2 linked regions of the Hoeflea sp. 108 genome follow. The protein of the gene in region 1 binds, or shares a complex with, the protein of each later gene. Links are inferred from orthologs where the notes say so. Each region holds a gene or a part of one and is shown in the gene's direction. Other genes may lie near its edges. The genes, in order: ssb and B015_RS0110870.

Region 1 (3,126 bases):
CGGCCCGTTCGAGTTCACGGTCTCAACCATGCGCGGCGACCGCTACGAAATCCGTTCCGTTCTCCATCTCTGACCATCTGAAAGGTTTTTCCCATGACGACTTCCTACATCAGCCGGCTGGCCAAGCTCATAGACGGGGCAGCGAGCGCCAACGAGGCGGCATTCGAAACCGTCTCGGCAAGGCTCGCCGAGACGCTTGCCAATAAGGGGCTGGTGCATCTCTACGGCTCAGGCCATTCGGTGCTGCCATGCCAGGAGGCGTTTCCGCGCTATGGCTCCTATGTCGGCTTCAATCCGCTGACCGACCCGCGCGTCATGTGGCACAACGTGCTGGGCTCGGGCGGCGTGCGTGAGCTTCTGTGGCTGGAGCGCACCGAGAAATACGCCGAAAAATTCCTCGACCACCAGCCGCTCAACCCCGGCGACTCCATCATCATCTACGGCCATAGCGGCCGCAACGCTTCCGGCATCGACACGGCGCTCTACGCCAAGAAACGCGGACTGTTTGTCGTCGCCATCACCAGCAAGAACAATCTGGACAAGCCGGCAAGCCATTCCTCAGGCAAGCGCCTGGCCGATGCCGCCGACGTCGTCATCGACACGACCTCGCCGATCGAGGACGCGATCGTGCCGGTGAAGGGCTGGAGCCGCCCGGTGGCCGGCTCGTCGACGGTGCTTGCCATGATCATGACGCATGAGCTGATCGCGCGTACTGCGCAAAAGCTCGCCGACCGCGGCATCGAACTGCCGACCTTCGCCTCGCCGACAATCGAGGGTGTAACGCTGCACGACACCGACGTGATCTACGGCATCTATCGCGAGAAGATGATCGAGGCGCAGCGCAAGCATCTTGATTTCTTCAAGGACCGCATGCAGGGCGAGGCATAAGCCCTGCTCCTGACGTCAGAATGCTGGCGGGTCGTCCGAAAGGGCGGCCCGCTTGCATTTGGTGCGACTGGCTCTTGCCATTTACCGCCATTAGCGATAGAACAAAATAAGAACAAAAATGACTTGTGGACGGTATGTGGTTTTCCGTCGGCAGGGGGCGCGGGCGGAGCGTGCTTTGGGCTAGTGTGCGCCCTCACATTTTCTTGGAATTTTGGTTTCGGATAAGCGCGGAGCGGTGTCATGGCAGGTAGTGTCAACAAGGTCATTCTGGTCGGTAATCTGGGTGCCGACCCTGAAATCCGCCGTCTCAATTCAGGCGAGCCGGTCGTCAACCTGAGGATCGCGACCTCGGAAAGCTGGCGCGACAAGAATTCGGGCGAGCGCAAGGAAAAGACCGAGTGGCACCAGGTCGTCATCTTCAATGACAATCTCGCCAAGGTCGCCGAGCAGTACCTGAAGAAGGGCATGAAGGTTTACATCGAAGGCCAGCTCCAGACCCGTAAATGGGAAAAGGACGGTGTCGAGCGCTACACCACCGAAATCGTGCTGCAGAAGTTCCGTGGTGAGTTGCAGATGCTCGACGCACGCGGCCAGGGTGGTGACGCCGGCTACGGCGGTGGCCAGGTCGGCTATGGTGGCGGCCAGGGCGGTGGTTACGGTGGCGGCGGCGGTGGCCGTTCCGACTTCGGTCAGTCGAGCCCGACCGACAGCTATGGCGGCGGCAATCGTGGTGGCTTTGGCGGTGGCGGCGGCGGCAATCGCGGTGGCCAGGGCGGCGGCGGTTCGCGTGACCTCGACGACGAGATTCCGTTCTGATCCGGAATACTCCACTTAACATCAATATTCTTTGAGATAAGGCGTTGTTTCTCAACGCCTTTTTCTTTGCGTGTTTCGCGAAGCGAGTTCCGCCCTCTTTCAGTCGGGGCGGTACATCTTAACTGTGTGCAAACGCTGCGTGAACGCGGGCTACTTTTGTCAGATCGCGGTGGATACGGAACTTCGGCCTGCCGCGGATATGCCTTCGCTCGGCTAGGCCAAAACAAAACCTTCGCCAGCCGAAACAGTGGCGGAAGCTTCAAGGATTGAACATCGGTCGGCAGTGGCTACGACCTGCGACTGCGGCGAGAAGCGTACGAAGTACCTGGACATCGGAGTTGGGAAGCGCTCGCCGATCCATCACGGCAAGCTGCCGTCGCGCTGCCGCCTCGATGCTGATGCCGTGGGGCACCGACAACAGCCAGTCCACGAACACCTCCTCCGGCGGCGGCAGCGGCGATATGGCGGCCATCAACTGGCCGTCTATCTTCTTGCGTGGCGCGGTGACTTTTGCCCGTTCGTCGCTCGCGCTCATGCTTCCAATTCCAGTGCTGACAGCGGTCTGGAACAGCAGGCGAGGATGTAACCCTCGGCGATCTCGTCGTCTAGGATGCCGCCATTGTGGCTCATGGCGACTTCGCCGGAGATCTTCCTGACGCGGCACGTGCCGCACAGACCGAACTCACAAGCAGCAGAAATGCGAACGCCGTTGGCACGTGCAGCTTGCAGCACCGTCTGGTCGGCGGCGCAGCGGCCGTCCACATTAGAACCGACGAAGCTGATGGCAAACGCGGTGCTGCCTTCTGCGTCTTCATTTCCCGGGGCGGTGGTGATCGGCGACACTTCGGCGACAGGCGTGCCGAAGCTTTCCTGGTGATAGTGCGCCATGTCGAAGCCCGCCGCTTGCAACATGTCGCGCACTGCACGCATGAACGGGTCGGGTCCGCAGCAGAAGATCTCGCGATCGCGGAAGTCTGGCGCGAGCAGCGGTAGCCTGACGGCATCGATCCGCCCCATATGGCCGAACCAGCTCTCGCGGCTCGACCGCTCTTCGATCATGAATCCGAGCGACAGGCCCGGCATGCGGCTGCCCAGGAGTTCGAGTTCCTTGCGGAAGATGATCTCGTCGGGCGAGCGGGCGCAGTTGACGAAGGCAACGTCGGTCCATGGGGCGCAGTCGTTGAGCCAGCGCAGCATCGACATCATCGGCGTGATGCCGGAGCCGGCCGAGATGAACAGGTATTTTGCCGCCGGATGGTTGTGGTGAGAGAAGTTCCCGACCGGACCAAACGCCTTGAGGCGCGAGCCCGGGACGAGGTTGTCGAACATCCAGCGCGTGCCTGTACTGCCTGCCTGCGCCTTGACGGTGACGGCGATGGAGAACGGTCGCGATGGCGACGACGACAGCGTGTAGGTCCGCAA
Region 2 (3,150 bases), 310 kb from region 1 along the record:
GACTCAGGAGGATTTCGACATGATCTTGTCAGACGAAACGGTAACCGCGCGGGGCAAGGCCCAAATTACGGATCTGATTGCGAGTGCGCTCGCTCGGCGCGGATCCCCGAAGGCTGGGTCGTGAGGGCGGATCCAGAAAGGGCTCGGGAAGCTGCGCGCAGCATCTTGCAGGAGTTCGGAGTAAAGGGGGCGCCGATCCCGGTCGAACGCATCATCAAGGCAAGAAACATCGTCCTTCAATATGCTCCATTGGAGGACGACCTCTCGGGAATGGCCTTCATAAAGGACGGTGTCGGCATCATTGGCGTCAACGCTCTGCACCATCCTAACCGACAACGATTCTCGGCCGCACACGAGCTTGCGCATCATGAACTGCATGCCGATGAGATTCGTAAGGCCGTTCACGTCGACAAGGGATTTCGGGTTCTGTTGCGGGATGACATCTCTTCACAAGGCATCGATCCGCTAGAGATCGAAGCCAATGCCTTCGCCTCGGAACTCCTGATGCCACGGGATTTTCTCGCGAGCGCGTTGGACGCAAGTGGATTGGATATCGAGGATGATGCTGGAATAGAGGCGCTTGCCAAAAAATTCCGGGTCAGCGCGTCGGCCATGCGATTTCGTCTGGCTGGACGCTTCTAGGTCGAGGCAGCTGGATGAGCTTCGTTTTCTTCGACACAGAAACAACGGGGCTTAGGCACGGCTTCGACCAGATCGTACATTTTGCGGCAGTCCGGACAGATAACAATCTCAATGAGATCGATCGGTTTGAGGCGCGTTCGCGTCTCCTGCCGCACGTGGTTCCTCACCCGAGCGCTCTGCGCACAAACGGCCTACCTATTGCGCGGCTGGTCGATGAGGGGCTTCCTTCGCACTATGAGATGGTCTTGGCCATCCGACGGAAGCTTCTGTCGTGGTCTCCATCGGTCTTCGTAGGCTACAATTCCATTCGTTTCGACGAGGAGATGCTTAGGCACGCCCTTTTTCAAACCCTTCATTCAGCCTATCTGACGAGCAATCACGGCAATTGCCGAGCGGATGCTTTGGGCCTGGTGATGGCCGCCTCGGCTCTTTCCCCTGCTTGCATTGCTGTGCCACTCGGTCCGGAAGGGCGTCCGGTATTCCGGCTGGAGCAGCTTGCGTCGGCAAATGAGGTCGCACACGCGCAAGCTCACGACGCTATGGCAGATGTCGGCGCCACGCTCGGTCTTTGTCGATGCGTGCATGAACGCGCACCTGAACTCTGGCAGCGCTTCGTACGATTTTCAAAGAAAGCGACGGTCGGCGATTTCGTTGACTCCGAGGACGGTTTTTTCCTCACGGAATTTTTCGCCAACGAGGCATACCACACGCCGGTCGTCTGCGTGGGCCGGGATCCGGAACAGCCTAACGGTCGGTTGTGCTTGCGGTTGGACATTGACATGGAGCGGCTTGCCTCGTTGCCGGATGAGGCGTTGCGCGCAGAACTGACAGCGAAGCCGAGCCCTGTTCGTCGCCTCAGAATCAACGCCGCGCCTACGCTGACAGCATTCTATGATGCTCCGGATCAGATGCTGAATGGCGCCAACCTCGACGACTTGGAAGCCCGTGCTCGCGAAATGAAAGAGGACGCGGCGTTCTGCGCCCGAATCGTCTCGTCCTACGTGGCCACGCGCGAACCACGCCCGCCCTCCATTCATGCGGAAGGGCGGATTTATGAGGGTTTCCCCGGACCTGATGATGAGGCTCGCATGGCGGCCTTCCATGATGCGAGCTGGCCCGAGGCGTTGGCCATTGTTCAGAGCTTTGATGACGAGCGCCTTCGAACGTTTGGCCTTCGCCTAATCTATTTTGGCGGTCGATCGGCCTTGCCAAATGATGTGCGGCTCATAGTGGAGCGCGGATTAACGGATCGGTTGATCGACGATGAAGCCGGCGGTTTGACGCTGAACCAGGCGCTGCAAGAAACGCAGACGTTATTGGATGGCAGTGGGGCTGAGGGCGATGGCATCCTGGCCGGCTACCGAAACTACCTGATTAACCGGATCGAGCGGGTGACTGAATTTCGTTCTAAGCAATTCGCGATCTAGCTTGGTTTGATCGCTATATGAGTGTGTGCGTGTCGAGCGGATGCTCTGCCGCTCTTCGAGAAAATCCTGCCTAACCTTTCAGAATCACGCGGTATGGTGCCATCAATCAAAGACCAAATCGCAACTTGCGGGTACGCGTTCGTCCAAGACTATCGTCCGGAAGTGGACACCCTTGGGGTCGCGACTGAGCTTGGTGTGCCACTCGCGCCCTGGGAGGGAGGACTCATCCAGAAATTAGTCCCTCGTGCCAGCGCGGCGCCAAACACTTATAGCGGGATTTATGGTCTCGACCGTTTCCCGTTTCATACTGATCTTGCCCATTGGCGTCAGCCGCCCCGCTATCTGCTGCTTCGCTGTATTAAGGGCTTTCTCGACGTTCCGACGCTCCTGATAGACGGGCAAACGATCGTCGATACCGTCACACTCGACGTCCTGACCCGCGCGATCGTCAAACCGCGACGGCCGCAGAACGGCGCCGTTCCTCTGCTGCGCCTCTGCGAACAAGTCGACAATGGTCACCGTGTCAGATGGGACGAGGTTTTCCTCAAGCCCGCCAGTAGGGTCGGAGAGGGAGCCAGCCAACAGATCACGACCCTGTTGTCGGAAGTCGATCCTCGGTCAATCGCGCTTGCTAATGCAGGCGACACACTTCTCGTCGACAACTGGCGCATGCTGCATGCGCGATCACGAGTTTTCGAAGGACGGGAGAGCCGGATGATTGAACGAGTCTATTTGGAGGCGTTGATTTGAAGCAGATAGTAAAAGCGGGTGATACGCCGGCCACGTGGCACCCAGAGGCGTTATTCGTCAAAGCCCAGCGGTATATTGAGAACATGCTCGCCGTCGACAGCGAGCAATGGGAGTATGCTCTTTGGTCGAGCCTGTCCCTCGAGTTTCTTGCCAGAGCCGCGCTTGCCAATGTCAGCCCCGCACTGCTGACGGAAAACAAGGAAGGCTGGTCTAGTCTTTTCCACGCCCTTGGTTTTGAACCGACCGAGGCAAAGTTTACGCCAAAGTCGATACCGGTCAGCGAGGCGTTCCGCCGCCTCGCGGCGATCTTTCCGGAGTTCACCAAGGAACA

What was found.
Region 2: the proteins of ssb (region 1) and B015_RS0110870 are in contact, whole or in part, in a crystal structure (PDB 3C94), measured with the Escherichia coli proteins. The link is inferred for Hoeflea sp. 108 from one-to-one orthologs.

What each region holds. Positions count from the first base shown.
Region 1 is NZ_KB890024.1:2,525,341-2,528,466, reverse strand. The notes cover bases 111-2,916. They hold ssb (single-stranded DNA-binding protein), read left to right. Parts: upstream 111-1,128; coding sequence 1,129-1,704; downstream 1,705-2,916. Other genes in these bases: B015_RS0112410 (hybrid-cluster NAD(P)-dependent oxidoreductase), read right to left, coding at 2,236-2,916; B015_RS0112415 (hypothetical protein), read right to left, coding at 1,964-2,239; B015_RS0112425 (sugar isomerase domain-containing protein), read left to right, coding at 111-888. Outside these bases: B015_RS0112430 (GntR family transcriptional regulator), read left to right, coding at 1-73; more of B015_RS0112425, read left to right, coding at 94-110; more of B015_RS0112410, read right to left, coding at 2,917-3,126. UniProt on the Escherichia coli protein: Plays an important role in DNA replication, recombination and repair. Binds to ssDNA and to an array of partner proteins to recruit them to their sites of action during DNA metabolism. Acts as a sliding platform that migrates on DNA via reptation.
Region 2 is NZ_KB890024.1:2,219,388-2,222,537, forward strand. What follows is about bases 33-2,862. They hold B015_RS0110870 (exonuclease domain-containing protein), read left to right. Parts: upstream 33-656; coding sequence 657-2,069; downstream 2,070-2,862. Other genes in these bases: B015_RS0110860 (helix-turn-helix transcriptional regulator), read left to right, coding at 33-124; B015_RS0110865 (ImmA/IrrE family metallo-endopeptidase), read left to right, coding at 121-642; B015_RS0110875 (TauD/TfdA family dioxygenase), read left to right, coding at 2,163-2,819; B015_RS0110880 (hypothetical protein), read left to right, coding at 2,816-2,862. Also shown: more of B015_RS0110860, read left to right, coding at 1-32; more of B015_RS0110880, read left to right, coding at 2,863-3,150. UniProt on the Escherichia coli protein: Degrades single-stranded DNA (ssDNA) in a highly processive manner.